One region of the Agromyces molybdatiresistens genome, then DNA from elsewhere that is predicted to be linked to it. Evidence: predicted binding sites of a transcription regulator. Region 1 holds the regulator's gene; the other holds the start of a gene.
What was found. The regulator LexA, encoded in region 1, represses DNA repair genes until DNA is damaged. The targets are predictions, from matches to a motif close to TCGAACANNTGTTCGA.

Region 1 (7,802 bases):
TCGTACTACGACCAGGTGCTCGACGCCGCCGTCGCGGTCGGTGCGATCCCGACCCGGTTCGAGCGCCTGCTCGACGCCGACGGCCGGCTCGACCTCGCCGGATACTTCACCGTCGCGCGCGGCGAGGGCGCCGACGCGCCCCTCGAGATGACCAAGTGGTTCGACTCGAACTACCACTACCTGGTCCCCGAGATCGGCCCCGACACCGCGTTCGCGCCGCACGCCGACGCGCTCGTCGCGCAGGTGCGCGAGGCGCGCGAGGCCGGCTTCACGACGCGCCCCGTGCTCGTCGGCCCGGTCACGTTCCTGCTGCTGTCGAAGGCGGCGGATGGCGCGCCCGACGGGTTCCGTCCGCTCGACCGCCTCGCGGACCTCGTGCCCGTCTACCGCACGCTGCTCGCCGAGCTCGCCGGGGCGGGCGCCGAATGGGTGCAGCTCGACGAGCCGGGCCTCGTGAGCGAGAGCCTCGACGAGCCGCGCGATCGCGTGCTGGAGGCGGTCGCCGCCGCCTACGACGCGCTCGGCGCCTCCGACGCGCGCCCCGCGATCTTAGTCGCGGCGCCGTACGGCGACCTCGGCGACGCGCTGCCGGCGCTCGCGGCCGCCCCCGTCGAGGCGATCGGGCTCGACCTCGTGCGCGGCGATGTGCCCGAGCAGCTCGACCCCGTCACCGAGGAGGCGCTCGCGGCAACCACGCTCGTCGCGGGCGTCGTCGACGGCCACAACATCTGGCGCGGCGACCTCGCGCACGCGTTCGCGCGCGCCGAGGCGCTCCGCTCGTTCTCGGGGTCGGTGGCCGTGTCGACCTCGACCTCGCTGCTGCACGTCCCGCACGACGTGACGGAGGAGACCGCGCTCGACCCGCGCCTCGTGAGCTGGCTCGCGTTCGCGGACCAGAAGGTCGAGCAGGTCGCGGCGCTCGCGCGCGGTCTTGCTGAGGGGCGCGACGCCATCGAGGCCGAGCTCGACGCGGCATCCGCTGCCCTGGCCGACCGCGAGGCGGCGCCGGGCGTGCGCGTGCCCGCGGTGCGCGACCGCCTCGCCGCACTCGACGCGAGCGCGTTCGCGCGCGCCGCCTACGACGAGCGGGTGGCCGCGCAGGAGGACCTCGCGCTGCCGGCCCTGCCCACCACGACGATCGGCTCGTTCCCGCAGACGGCCGAGATCCGGCGCGCCCGCGCTCGCCTCGTGAAGGGCGAGCTGACGGATGCCTCGTACCGCGAGCTGATGCGCGAGGAGATCGCCCGCGTCATCCGCCTGCAGGAGGACCTCGGCCTCGACGTACTCGTGCACGGCGAGCCCGAGCGCAACGACATGGTGCAGTACTTCGCCGAGCTCCTCGACGGCTTCGCGGTCACGCAGCACGGCTGGGTGCAGTCGTACGGCTCGCGCTGCACGCGGCCGTCGATCCTCTGGGGCGACGTGTCGCGGCCCGCGCCGATGACGGTCGAGTGGTCGGAGTACGCCCAGTCGCTCTCGGAGAAGCCCGTCAAGGGCATGCTCACGGGGCCCGTCACGATCCTCGCGTGGTCGTTCGTGCGTGACGACCAGCCGCTCGGCGACACCGCGCGGCAGGTGGCGCTCGCGCTCCGCGACGAGATCCGCGACCTCGAGACGGCGGGCATCCGCGTCATCCAGGTCGACGAGCCCGCGCTCCGCGAGCTGCTTCCGCTGAAGCGCGCCGACCAGCCGGCGTACCTCGACTGGTCGGTCGGCTCGTTCCGCCTCGCCACCGGCGGCGCGGCGCCCGCGACGCAGGTGCACACGCACCTCTGCTACTCGGAGTTCGGCGTCGTCATCGACGCGATCCGCGAGCTCGACGCCGACGTGACCTCGATCGAGGCGGCGCGCAGCCGCATGGAGGTCGTGGGCGACCTTGCCGCGAGCGGCTTCGACCACGGCGTCGGCCCGGGCGTCTACGACATCCACTCGCCGCGCGTGCCGAGCGTCGAGGAGGTGCGTTCGCTCCTCGAGCGCGCGGTCGACGGCGTGCCCGCCGGACGACTCTGGGTGAACCCCGACTGCGGCCTGAAGACCCGCGGCTACGACGAGACGGTCGCCTCGCTCGCGAACATCGTCGAGGCCACGCGCTCCGTGCGCGAAGGGGTCGCGGTCGCGACGGCCTGACCCGAGGACCGAGGGCGGATGCCGCGGGGGTGAGCCCGCGACATCCGCCCTCGTCGTCTCCGGCTTCGGTCGCTGCCGGGCGCTGAGTGCCGGGCCGTCCGTCAGACGGTGCGGAGGACCGCGACGACTTTGCCGAGCACCTCGGACTCGTCGCCGAGGATCGGCTCGAACGCGGAGTTGCGGGGGAGCAGCCAGGTGTGGCCGTCGCGCTGGCGGAAGACCTTGACCGTCGCCTCGCCGTCGAGCATCGCGGCGACGATCTCGCCGTTCTCCGCGGTCTTCTGGGAACGGACGACGACCCAGTCGCCGTCGCAGATGGCCGCGTCGATCATGGAGTCGCCGACGACCTTGAGGATGAACAGCTCGCCCTTGCCGACGAGCTGGCGGGGGAGCGGGAAGACCTCCTCGACCTGCTGCTCGGCGGTGATCGGCACGCCGGCCGCGATGCGCCCGACCATCGGGACCATGGCGGCGTCGCCGACCGGTGCCGGCTCGACCGAGGGCGAGCGGTTCTCGGTGCCAGGAAGGTCGATGAGGATCTCGAGCGCGCGGGGGCGGTTCGGGTCGCGTCGCAGGTAGCCGGCGAGTTCGAGCTGGTTCAGCTGGTGCGTGACGCTCGAGAGCGAGGAGAGGCCGACGGCGTCGCCGATCTCGCGCATGCTCGGCGGGTAGCCGCGGTCGGCGACCGACGCGCGGATGGCCTCGAGGATCGCGAGCTGCTTCGGGCTCAGCGTCTTGCGCCGACGCGACCGGCCGCTCGCGCCGCGTGCCTGGTCGATGTCGATGCTCACGTGCCTCGCCTCTCGTCGGGACCGCGTCGGCCCGGATGTCGGTGGTCGATGTTCGACTGTCGTCGGACATTCGAAACTGTATCCGCCTCGCACGCGCGCGACAAACATCCGTTCGAGTGTGTCGCGGAATCCGGCCCCGGAAATCCCACTTCCGGTGCTTGCGGCGTCGAATCTTCGAAGATATATTCGGAACACAGCTTCGTATCCGGCCCTCCCGGCCGAGGGCCGGATGCGGGGCTGGAGCCACGGGAGGTGCGGAATGAGTGCAGTGGTGATGGGGGCCGCGGGTGCGGCTCAGACGATGCCCGCGTTCGGTTCGTCGACGGCGCGCACCCGACTGAGGCTCACCCGGCGCGGTCGGGTCGTGGTCACCGCCCTGGCCGCACTGCCCATCGCGCTCGGCGTGCTGGTGGGCGTGCTCTCGAGCGGCGGCGCGGTCGCCGGGATCGACGACGGCCGAACCGTGGTGGCGTTCGAGACGATCGAGGTCGGCGCCGGCGACACCCTCTGGGCCATCGCCGAGTCCATCGCCCCATCGGCCGACCCGCGCGACGTCATCTTCGAGATCATGCGCCTGAACGGGCTCGACGACGCCGTGGTGCAGCCCGGCCAGCAGCTGGTGCTTCCGGCGGGCGAGTAAGGGCCGAGCATGCGGGCGAACCGCCCTGGAGACGAACGGTCACGATTCGCCGAGCGGTGCGGTGTCACTCTTGACGGGGCTCAAGAGGGCAGCGAGCCGGGCAGGTCGTCTGCGAACAGCGCCGCGCCGTCGCCTCGCGTTCCGCGTTCCGCGTTCGTGCTTGCTCCGGCGCCGGTTGCGTGACGTTCGACCGGTCTTCGGGTGGGCGATGAGAGCCGTGACATCGATCGGTGATGCTGGCAGGATGACGGCATGGCACGCGCGGCGGGCGATCCTCCGCATCGACATCGCCGCGTTGGCCCGACACATGGGGCCGGTGATATGGGCGCAACGACGTCGCACGTGATCAAGCCACTCACTCCCGAGACCTTCCCGGCGTGGTTGGCGCTCGCGCAGAAGCACAACGGGGTGTGGGGCGGGTGCTACTGCTCGTACTTCCACGACGACACGGAGCACACCGCCAAGAGCGAATACGACCGGCCCACGTTCAAGCGGCGACTCGTGGCGGAGGGCATTGCGCACGCCGCGCTCGTCTTCGACGGCGACGACGCGATCGCCTGGTGCGAGTACGGCAGTCCGGTCGAACTGCCGAACATCTACCACCGTAAGCAGTACGACGCGGGCGAGACCAGCCCGGCGCCGTGGCGGATCACGTGCTTCTTCGTCGACCGCGACCATCGACGTTCGGGAGTCGCACGGGAGGCGCTGGATGGCGCGCTCGAGATGATCGCGCAGGCCGGCGGAGGCGAGGTGGTCTCGTTCCCCAACGAGCTCGCCCCCGGCACGAGGACGTCGTCCTCGTTCCTCCACAACGGCACGAGGGCCATGTTCGAGAAGGCGGGATTCACGTTCGAGCGCCATATCGGCAAGAGCAAGACCGTGATGCGCAAGACGGTCCCACCGGCTCGGGGCTGACGCCGCGTTCGCACGGGCAGGGAACAGCAACCAGCCGCCCATGGTCCGCTCGTCCCGTGTCCATGTCGCAGTGACCTGGCCGCCGAGACGCCCTCGTCCATCGCGATCTGGTCGCGACGATTCGTTCAGCAGGACTGCGCGGCGCCACGTTCCATCCGTGCTCGACCGAGTGCGGTCGCCGATGATCGCTGAGCGTCAGGCTCGTTGAGGAATCGGGAATCGTGGTCGATGCCCCAGGCCTCGACGTCGATCAGGGGATTGCGCCCGACCCGGCATCCCGGGCAGCACCGGCACCGTAGCCACGGGCCTTCGCTTCCGCGTGCGATGCGTCCGCAGCGTGATCCGACCCTTGGGAGTTGCGACGGTCCCGGACCGTCAGGATCCGAACGAGCCCGCCCAGGAGTGCGATCCCGACCACGACTGCGATGATGACGATCTCCATCGATGCTCCATTCCGCTTCCGGTCAAGCTAGCACCGCGGTCTCGCTGAGGGATCGTCCGTGCACCCGTGGCCGTTCGGATCGTCCGCGTTGCACTGGCGACCGGCTGACCGCGGACCAGCATTCGGGGATGACGAAGCCGGCTCCGATCGACGACGTCCCGATCGGTGGGGAAGTCATCCGCCTCGGGCAGTTCGTGAAGTTCGGGAGGGCTCCTCGACTCCGGCGGAGACGTGAAGGAGGCCATCCTCAACGGCCATGTGGCCGTGAACGGTGAGGTTGATCGACGACGCGGACGGCAGCTGCAGCTCGGCGACGTCGTCAGCTTCGATGGACGCATCGTTCGCGTCTGCCCGTGGATGGGTCCTCGCGCGCAAGCGATGCGACCTTCACACGAAATTGAGGTTAGATGCTATAAAGTAAATATACGTACTCCGCGATCGACGTCAGGAGACACCCCATGGCCCACTACGTCGATCTGCTCTGGAACCCGGAGGACATCACGCACCTCGGCCGAAAGGACCGCGCTCCGGGCCGGTACCGGGCCTACGTCCCCGACGAACTCGGCGAGGAGCTGCCGGCCCTCAGCCGGGTGGCGCAAGCGGCCTCGGAGGATGCGGTCGCCGTGCTTGCTCGCGCCGATGAGCGCATCGGCGACCGAGGCGGCTACCTGAACCATCTGCTGATCCGTTCGGAGAGCATCTCCTCGTCGTGGATCGAGGGGAACAGCATCAGCCCGAAGAAGCTCGCCATCGCCGAGCTTCTCGATCACCGCGCAGGCAGCGGACTCAGCACGCGCGTGGCGCTCGACGTCGTCGCGAACGTGCGCGCGACCGAAGAGGCGATCGCTGAACTGGGCGACCGCGAGCGCGCCCCCGACGTCACGACGGCGGACATCGAGCGCCTGCAGCACCTCATCGAGCCCAGGCTCGAGCCCGGCCTGCGGACGGAGCAGAACTGGGTCGGCGGCCCGGGATGGAGCCCGCTCCGCGCGGACTTCGTTCCACCGCCCGAGACCGAGGTGCGCCGCCTGGTCGACGACCTCGCGGGCTTCGTCACGGCGACCTCGGGGAACCCCGTCGTGCGCGCGGCGATCGCGCACGCGCAGTTCGAGACGATCCACCCCTTCGTCGACGGCAACGGCCGAACTGGCCGGGCATTGATCCATACCGTGCTTCGTCGTGCCGATGCACTCCGGAACACGCTCATCCCCATCAGCACGGTGTTCGCCGGCGACACGGATCGCTACATCGCAGGGCTCAGCGCGTACCGGGAGATCCCATCGCGTCTGGACGAGTGGGTCATCAGCTTCGCAGAGGCGGCCGAGCTGGCCGCGGGCAACGCCGTCAGGCTTGCCGAAGACATCGCAACGCTCGACGGTGAGGTGCGCGAGAACCTGATCCGCTTCCGCGCAGAGCAGGGCATCACGCCCGCGAGTCCGCGGAGCGATGCCGTGGTGGTGAAGATCCTGAGCGCGCTGGCCACCGAGCCGGTCCTGACCATCGAAAGGGTGGCCGCCCTGCACGAGGTGTCGGCGGCCGCCGCCCATCGCGCGCTCACGCAGCTCGCCGATGCGGGCATCCTCGGTCGCACGAAGAACCAGAAGGGGAAGCTGATCTGCTGGACGGCCGACCGGTACCTGGCGCTGGTCAGCCTGACCGAGCGCAGCAACCGCGTCGGAGCAGGAGACACGGGGCACGGCCGACCCCGGCGTGGGCCGCCGGTGCCTGCTGTCCGGCAGCTCGGCGCGCTGCGACCGTAGGGGCGTACGCCGAAACACGGATGTCGCCGCGGATAGCATTGATCGGTGACGAGTCTCGACGACCTGCCCATCCGCGACGACCTCCGCGGCAAGACCCCGTACGGAGCCCCTCAGAAGCTCGTACCGGTCGCCCTCAACGTCAACGAGAACACGCATCCCATCCCGGAGGACGTGGCGCACGACATCGTCGCACGCGTCGCGGCCGCGATCATCGGCCTGAACCGCTACCCGGATCGCGAGTTCACCGAGCTCCGCACGGCGCTCGCCCGGTACCTCGGCCACGGCCTGGTGCCCGAGCAGCTCTGGGCCGCCAACGGCTCCAACGAGGTGCTGCAGCACGTGCTCCAGGCCTTCGGTGGGCCCGGACGGACCGCGCTCGGCTTCGGGCCGACCTACTCGATGTACGGACTGCTCGCGTCGGGCACCGGTACCGGGTGGATCGCCGCCGACCGCGACGCCGACTTCGAGCTCTCGCCCGCGACCGCGGTCGCCGCGATCGAACGCCACGATCCCGACATCGTGCTGCTGTGCTCGCCGAACAATCCGACGGGCACGCCCCTGTCGCTCGAGACCATCGCCGCGGTGGCCGACGCCGCACGCGGCGTGGTCGTCGTCGACGAGGCGTACCAGGAGTTCGCCGACCCGGGCACGCCGAGCGCACTCACGATCCTCGACGGGCGGCCGCGGCTGCTCGTGTCGCGCACGATGAGCAAGGCCTTCGCGTTCGCCGGCGCCCGCGTGGGCTATCTCGCCGCCGACCCGGCGGTCGTCGACGCCCTGCGCCTCGTGCGGCTGCCGTACCACCTGTCCGCCCTCACGCAGGCGGCGGCGCTCGGCGCGCTCGCGCACTCCGGCGAGATGCTGGCGATGGTCGACGAGATCCGCGCGCAGCGCGACCGGATCACGCGCGAGCTCGCCGCGCTCGGATTCCGTCCGTATCGGAGCGGCTCGAACTTCGTGCTCTTCGGCGGCGTCGACGACCCGCACGCCGTGTTCGAGGCGCTCCTCGAACGCGGCATCCTGATCCGCGAGATCGGCCTGCCCGGCTGCCTGCGCGTCACCGCCGGCACGGAGGCCGAGACCACCGCCTTCCTCGAGGCCATGGCCGCGTTCGCGACGCCGGCCGC
Region 2 (7,802 bases), 430 kb from region 1:
GCCTCGCTGATGGGCATCTCGAGCACCTCGGCGATGTTCTTGCCCTTGTAGTGCACCTGCAGCGTCTCGCGGTTGTAGCGCTGCCCGCCGCACACCTCGCACGCCACGTAGACGTCGGGCAGGAAGTTCATCTCGATCTTGATCGTGCCGTCGCCGGAGCACGCCTCGCAGCGACCGCCCTTGACGTTGAAGCTGAACCGGCCCGGCAGGTACCCGCGGGCCTTCGCCTCCGCCGTCTCGGAGAAGAGCGTGCGGATGCGGTCGAACACGCCGGTGTACGTCGCCGGGTTGGACCGTGGCGTGCGCCCGATCGGCGCCTGGTCGACGTGGACCACCTTGTCGAGGTGGTCGAGCCCCGCCACGCGGCGGTGCTTGCCCGGCACCTTGCGCGCCCCGTTCAGCCGGTTGGCGAGCACCCGGTACAGGATGTCGTTCACGAGCGAGGACTTGCCCGACCCGCTCACGCCGGTGACGGCGGTGAACGTGCCGAGCGGGAACTCGACGTCGACCCCGCGCAGGTTGTTCGCCTGGGCGCCCTCGACGCGGATCACCCGCTCGGCGTCGACCGGCCGCCTGGTGGCCGGGATCGCGATCTCGCGCCGACCGGCGAGGTAGTCGCCCGTCAGCGACTCGGTGTTCTTCATCAGGTCGGCGTAGCTGCCGCTGTGCACGACCGTGCCGCCGTGCACGCCGGCGCCCGGCCCGATGTCGACGATCCAGTCCGCCGTCCGGATCGTGTCCTCGTCGTGCTCGACGACGATGAGCGTGTTGCCGAGGTCGCGGAGCGCGACGAGCGTGTCGATGAGCCGGCGGTTGTCGCGCTGGTGCAGGCCGATGCTCGGCTCGTCGAGCACGTAGAGCACGCCGGTCAGGCCCGACCCGATCTGCGTCGCGAGGCGGATGCGCTGCGCCTCGCCGCCCGAGAGCGTGCCCGCCGCGCGCGCGAGGTCCAGGTAGCTGAGCCCGACGCGGATGAGGAAGTCGAGCCGGAGCTTGATCTCGCGCAGCACCTGCGCGGCGATGGCCTGCTCGCGATCGGTGAGCTCGAGCCGGTCCATGAAGGAGCGCGCGTCGGTGAGGCTCAGCCGGCAGACGTCGGCGATCGACGCGTCGTGGATGAGGACGGCGAGCACCTCGGGCTTCAGCCGGTCGCCGCTGCAGACCGGGCACGGGATCTCGCGGAGGTACTCGGCCCATCGCGCGCGCTGCACGTCGGTCTCGGCCTGGAGGTACTGCCGCTCGATGTAGGGCACGACGCCCTCGAAGCCGGAGGTGTAGCTCATCTCGCGCCCGTAGCGGTTGCGCCACCGGACGCGCACCTCGAAGTTGTCGCCGCGCAGCACCGCATGGCGGGCGTCGACGTCGAGCTCCTCCCACGGGGTGTCGAGCGAGAACCCGAGGTCGCGCGCGAGCCCGTCGAGGAGCTTCTCGTAGTAGTTGTAGAGGCTCTTGCCCTGCGAGGTCCAGGGCAGGATGACGCCCTCGGCGATGCTCATCGCCGGGTCGCCGAGCAGCAGCTCCTCATCGACCGACATGCGCGTGCCGAGCCCCGAGCACTCGGGGCACGCGCCGAACGGCGCGTTGAACGAGAAGGTCCGCGGCTCGATCTCGGTGAGCGCGATCGGGTGCTGGTTCGGGCAGCTCAGCTTCTCGGAGAAGGTCTGCCATGCGGCATCCCCCTCGCGGTCGACGTAGTTGACCTGCACGACGCCGTCGGTCAGGCGGAGGGCGGTCTCGAGCGAGTCGGTCAGCCGGCCGAGGATGTCGTCGGATGCCACGAGCCGGTCGATCACGACCGAGATGTCGTGCTTGACCTGCTTCTTCAGCTTGGGCGCGTCATCGAGGCGGATGAGCTCGCCGTCGACCACGGCACGCGAGTAGCCCTGCCCGGAGAGCTCGCGGAACAGGTCGACGAACTCGCCCTTCTTCTGCGAGACGACGGGGCTGAGCACCTGGAACCGCGTGCCCGCCTCCAGTTCCATCAGTCGGTCGGCGATCTGCTGGACCGTCTGCCGCTGGATCCGCTCGCCGCACACCGGGCAGTGCGGCACGCCGATGCGCGCCCAGAGGAGGCGCATGTAGTCGTAGATCTCGGTGATCGTGCCGACGGTCGAGCGCGGATTGCGGTTCGTCGACTTCTGGTCGATCGAGACCGCGGGGCTCAGCCCCTCGATGAAGTCGACGTCGGGTCGGTCGACCTGCCCGAGGAACTGCCGGGCGTACGCCGAGAGGGACTCGACGTAGCGGCGCTGCCCCTCGGCGAAGATCGTGTCGAACGCGAGCGAGGACTTGCCCGAGCCGGAGAGGCCCGTGAAGACCACCATCGCATCGCGCGGGATCTCGACATCGACGTCGCGCAGGTTGTGGACGCGTGCCCCGCGGACACTCAGGCGCGAATGGGCATCGAGGCGTGAAACTGGCACCCTACGAGTCTACGAACGGCCTCCGACACTCCTCCCGCGATCGCACCTGCCGAGAGCGAACACACGTTCGATTCCCAGTCGGATGCCTCGCGGCTCGCGTCGTCGTCAGCCCAGGTGGCCCGCCTTCTCCATCTGCCGCAGCTCGCGCTTGAGCTCGGACACCTCGTCGCGCAGGCGCGCGGCGAGCTCGAACTTCAGTTCGCCCGCGGCCTCGAGCATCTGGTCGTTGAGGTCGCGGATCAGTTCCTCGAGGTCGTTCGCGCCGGCCGCCGCGATGCCGTCGCGCTTCATCGGGACCGGCGAGGTCTTCCGGCCCTCGCGGCCGGCGAGGAGCCGCGCCGTGTCGGCCTCCTCGCGAGCCAGCACGTCGGTGATGTCGGCGATCCGCTTCCGGAGCGGCGTGGGATCGATGCCGTTCACCCGGTTGTACTCGAGCTGCCTGTCGCGACGCCGGTTCGTCTCCTCGATCGCGAGCTGCATGGAGTCGGTCATCACGTCGGCGTACATGTGGACCTGCCCGGAGACGTTGCGGGCGGCGCGACCGATGGTCTGGATCAGCGACGTCGAGGAGCGCAGGAACCCCTCCTTGTCGGCGTCGAGGATCGCCACGAGCGACACCTCGGGCAGGTCGAGGCCCTCGCGCAGCAGGTTGATGCCGACGAGGACGTCGTAGACGCCGGCTCTGAGCTCCGTCAGGAGTTCGACGCGCCGCAGCGTGTCGACGTCGGAGTGCAGGTACCGCACCCGCACGCCGGCCTCGGTGAGGAAATCGGTGAGCTCCTCCGCCATCCGCTTCGTGAGGGTCGTGACGAGCACGCGCTCGTCGCGCTCGGCGCGCGCGCGGATCTCCTCGAGGAGGTCGTCGATCTGGCCCTTCGTGGGCTTCACGACGATCTCGGGATCGACGAGACCGGTCGGGCGGATGATCTGCTCGACCACGCCGTCGGCGATGCCCATCTCGTACCTGCCCGGCGTCGCGGAGAGGTACACCGTCTGTCCGACGCGGTCCTTGAACTCGTCCCACTTGAGCGGCCGGTTGTCGAGCGCGCTCGGCAGGCGGAAGCCGTGCTCGACGAGCGTGCGCTTGCGGGAGGCGTCGCCCTCGTACATCGCGCCGATCTGCGGAACCGTGACGTGCGACTCGTCGATCACGACGAGGTAGTCGTCGGGGAAGTAGTCGAGGAGGCAGTGCGGCGCCTCGCCCGGCGCGCGACCGTCGATGTGGCGCGAGTAGTTCTCGATGCCCGAGCAGAAGCCGATCTGCTCCATCATCTCGAGGTCGAAGGTCGTGCGCATGCGCAGCCGCTGGGCCTCGAGCAGCTTGCCCTCTCGCTCGAGCTCCCGCAGCCGCTCGTCGAGCTCGTCGCGGATCGTGCCGATCGCGCGTTGCATCACGTCGACGCTCGCGACGTAGTGCGAGGCCGGGAACACGGGCACAACATCGAGCTTGGCCACGACCGTGCCGGTCAGCGGGTGCAGGCTGTGCAGCGCCTCGATCTCGTCGCCGAACATCTCGATCCGGATCGCGTGCTCCTCGTAGACCGGGATGATCTCGATCGTGTCGCCCCGCACCCGGAAGGTGCCCCGCGAGAAGTCGACGTCGTTGCGCTGGTACTGCATCGACACGAACTTGCGGATCAGCCAGTCGCGGTCGACGCGCTGGCCGACCTGGAGCGGCATCATCGCGCTGAGGTACTCCTCGGGCGTGCCCAGGCCGTAGATGCACGAGACCGTGGAGACCACGACGACGTCGCGCCGGCTGAGCAGCGAGTTGGTCGTCGAGTGCCGCAACCGCTCGACCTCGGCGTTGATCGAGGAGTCCTTCTCGATGAAGGTGTCGGTCTGCGGGACGTACGCCTCGGGCTGGTAGTAGTCGTAGTACGACACGAAGTACTCGACCGCGTTGTTCGGCATGAGCTCGCGGAACTCGTTCGCGAGCTGGGCGGCGAGGGTCTTGTTGTGCGCGAGGACGAGCGTGGGCCGCTGGACCTGTTCGATGAGCCAGGCCGTCGTCGCGGACTTGCCGGTGCCGGTCGCGCCGAGCAGCACCACGTCGGTCTCGCCGGCGTTGATGCGGGCCGCCAGATCGGCGATCGCCTGCGGCTGGTCGCCGCTCGGGGCGTACTCGCTGACGACCTCGAATGGGCGCACGGAACGGGTCGACTGCATGGATTCGAGTCTAGGTCGGCCCACCGACACGCCCGCCGGGTACGCCGAGGGCGTACTCGCGCCATCCGTCGGAGCCGGGAGGCCGTGCGGCCGCGCGCCGTCCGGTCAGGCGCGCTTCGCCTTCCGCGCGCGCTCGATGTCGACCCAGAGCGCATCGGCCTGGCTCATGGTGTGCGCGAGGGTGCCGCCCGTATCGATGACGACGTCGGCCACGGCGCGACGCTCCTCGTCGCTCGCCTGCGCGTCGACGCGGGCCTCGGCCTGGATGGGATCGACGCCCCGCTCCTCGACGAGTCGCTTGACCTGGGTGCGCTTCGGCGCGCTCGTCACGACGACGAGGTCGAACGGGTGGTCGACCTGGGCCTCGACGAGGAGGGGCACGTCGTACACGACGACCGCATCCGGATTCTCCTGCTCGGCCTTCGCGATGAGTCGGCCCGACAGCTCGCGCACCGCGGGGTGGACGATCGCGTTCAGCCGCGCGCGCGCCTGGTCGTCATGGAATACGAGTCCGCCGAGTCGCTGCCGGTCGAGTGTGCCGTCGGACCGCAGCACGTCGTCGCCGAAGGCGTCGACGATGGCCGCCAGGCACGCCGAGCCCGGCTCGACCACGCGACGGGCGAGCTGGTCGGCGTCGAGGTGGATGGCGCCGTGCTCGACGAGGCGGCGCGCGACGGTGGACTTGCCCGACGCGATGCCGCCGGTGAGGCCGATCAGATACACGATGTCCACTCTACGGGTGCGGAACGCTCCACCCGAACGCCGGAAGGCCGGCCCCCCGAGGGGACCGGCCTTCCGCGTGCCGTTCGTGCAGCGCGAGGGCTGCACGTCGTGACTAGTTGCTCGAGAGCTTCTCGCGCAGCGCCGCCAGCGAGGCGTCGTCGGCGAGGGTGCCCGCGCCGGCCGACTCGCTCGAGAACGACGACGCGCCCGACGAGAACGAGTCGTCCGAAGCCTGGGCCGCGAGCGACGCGGCGACCTGCTTCTTGTGCGCCTCCCAGCGAGCCTGGGCCGCAGCGTACTCCTGCTCCCACTTCTCGCGCTGGGCCTCGAAGCCCTCGCGCCACTCGTTGGTCTCGGGGTCGAAGCCCTCCGGGTACTTGTAGTTGCCCTGCTCGTCGTACTCGGTGAGCATGCCGTAGAGCGCCGGGTCGAACTCGGTGCCCTCGGGGTCGACGCCGTCGTTCGCCTGCTTGAGCGAGAGCGAGATGCGGCGACGCTCGAGGTCGATGTCGATGACCTTGACGAAGACCTCCTCGCCGACCGACACGACCTGCTCGGCGAGCTCGACGTGACGGCCCGACAGCTCCGAGATGTGCACGAGGCCCTCGATGCCGTCCGCGACGCGGACGAACGCGCCGAACGGGACGAGCTTCGTGACCTTGCCCGGGGTGACCTGGCCGATCGCGTGCGTGCGCGCGAAGACCTGCCACGGGTCCTCCTGGGTGGCCTTGAGCGACAGCGAGACGCGCTCGCGGTCGAGCTCGACGGAGAGCACCTCGACGGTGACCTCCTGGCCGACCTCGACGACCTCGGACGCGTGCTCGATGTGCTTCCACGAGAGCTCCGAGACGTGGACGAGACCGTCGACGCCACCGAGGTCGACGAACGCACCGAAGTTGACGATCGACGAGATGACGCCCTTGCGGATCTGGCCCGGGTGCAGGTTCTGCAGGAAGGTCGAGCGCGACTCCGACTGGGTCTGCTCGAGGAGCGCGCGACGCGACAGGACCACGTTGTTTCGGTTCTTGTCGAGCTCGAGGATCTTCGCCTCGATCTCCTGGCCGAGGTACGGCGTGAGGTCGCGGACCCGACGCAGCTCGATGAGCGACGCGGGCAGGAAGCCGCGGAGGCCGATGTCGACGATGAGGCCGCCCTTGACGACCTCGATGACCGAGCCGGTGACGACGCCGTCGTTCTCCTTGATCTTCTCCACGTCGCCCCACGCGCGCTCGTACTGCGCGCGCTTCTTCGACAGGATCAGGCGGCCTTCCTTGTCCTCCTTCTGGAGAACGAGGGCCTCGACGGAGTCGCCGACCTCGACGACCTCGCTGGGGTCGACGTCGTGCTTGATGGAAAGTTCGCGGGAGGGGATGACACCCTCGGTCTTGTAGCCGACGTCGAGGAGGACCTCGTCGCGGTCGATCTTCACGACGGTGCCCTCGATCAGGTCGCCGTCGTTGAAGAACTTGAGCGTCTTCTCGACCGCGGCGAGGAAATCGTCAGCAGATCCGATGTCGTTGATCGCGACCTGCTTGGGCGCCTTGGTCGTTGCGGTTGTCATGTAGTGGATGCTCCGAATGGACAGTATCGGGCCCGACGCGGGAAGAACGGTGTCTTTGGTTGGTCCGCGACGGGCAGGCGGACAGGATCGTCACACGAGTGACGCTCCATCCTAGCGGCTCGCCGTCGCGATCAGCAACCCGGGCGTGTCGCGCACGCCGCGGGTCACGCCGCCATCGCTCCACGGAGCGTGTCCAGGCCGACTCCGCCGAGCGACAGCGCCCGACGGTGGAACGAGCGGACGTCGAACCCGGCCCCCTCGCGACGCTGCACGTCCGCTCGCAGCTGCTCCCAGATCCGCTGGCCGACCTTGTAGGACGGCGCCTGGCCGGGCCAGCCGAGGTAGCGGTGCACCTCGAAGCGTACGAACTCCGCCGGCATGTTGACGTTCCGACCCATGAAGTCGAACGCGTACTCCCCCGTCCACGTGCCATCGCCGTCCGGGCGCGGCTTGCCGAGGTGGACGCCGATGTCGAGCACGACCCGCGCGGCACGCATCCGCTGCCCGTCGAGCATCCCGAGCCGGTCGGCCGGATCGTCGAGATAGCCGAGCTCCTGCATGAGGCGCTCGGCGTACAGCGCCCAGCCCTCCGCGTGACCGGACGTGCCGGCGAGCTGCCGACGCCACGTGTTGAGCTGCCGGCGATTGGCGACGGCCTGGCCGATCTGCAGGTGATGGCCCGGGACGCCCTCGTGGTACACCGTCGTCTTCTCGCGCCAGGCGTCGAACTCGGTCACGCCCTCCGGCACCGACCACCACATCCGGCCCGGACGGGTGAAGTCGTCGCTCGGCCCGGTGTAGTAGATCCCGCCCTCCTGCGTGGGCGCGATGCGGCACTCGAGCGTGCGGATCTCCTCCGGGATGTCGAACTGGGTCGCCCCGAGTTCGGCGACGGCGCGGTCGCTCGTCTCCTGCATCCACCGCTG

Region 2: the regulator LexA is predicted to act here: its motif matches at 2,479-2,494, upstream of uvrA (excinuclease ABC subunit UvrA).

The regions. Positions count from the first base shown of each region.
Region 1 covers NZ_CM188258.1:1,694,315-1,702,116, forward strand. The annotation lists gene metE (5-methyltetrahydropteroyltriglutamate--homocysteine S-methyltransferase) at 1-2,127, shown strand, start outside; gene lexA (transcriptional repressor LexA) at 2,229-2,906, opposite strand; gene ACULK2_RS07755 (LysM peptidoglycan-binding domain-containing protein) at 3,178-3,558, shown strand; gene ACULK2_RS07760 (GNAT family N-acetyltransferase) at 3,880-4,473, shown strand; gene ACULK2_RS07765 (hypothetical protein) at 4,724-4,915, opposite strand; partial or broken gene ACULK2_RS07770 (RNA-binding S4 domain-containing protein) at 5,044-5,266, shown strand; gene ACULK2_RS07775 (Fic family protein) at 5,374-6,675, shown strand; gene ACULK2_RS07780 (histidinol-phosphate transaminase) at 6,721-7,802, shown strand, end outside.
Region 2 covers NZ_CM188258.1:2,120,113-2,127,914, forward strand. The annotation lists gene uvrA (excinuclease ABC subunit UvrA) at 1-2,423, opposite strand, end outside; gene uvrB (excinuclease ABC subunit UvrB) at 2,529-4,592, opposite strand; gene coaE (dephospho-CoA kinase) at 4,698-5,315, opposite strand; gene rpsA (30S ribosomal protein S1) at 5,428-6,876, opposite strand; gene ACULK2_RS09835 (DUF885 domain-containing protein) at 7,041-7,802, opposite strand, start outside.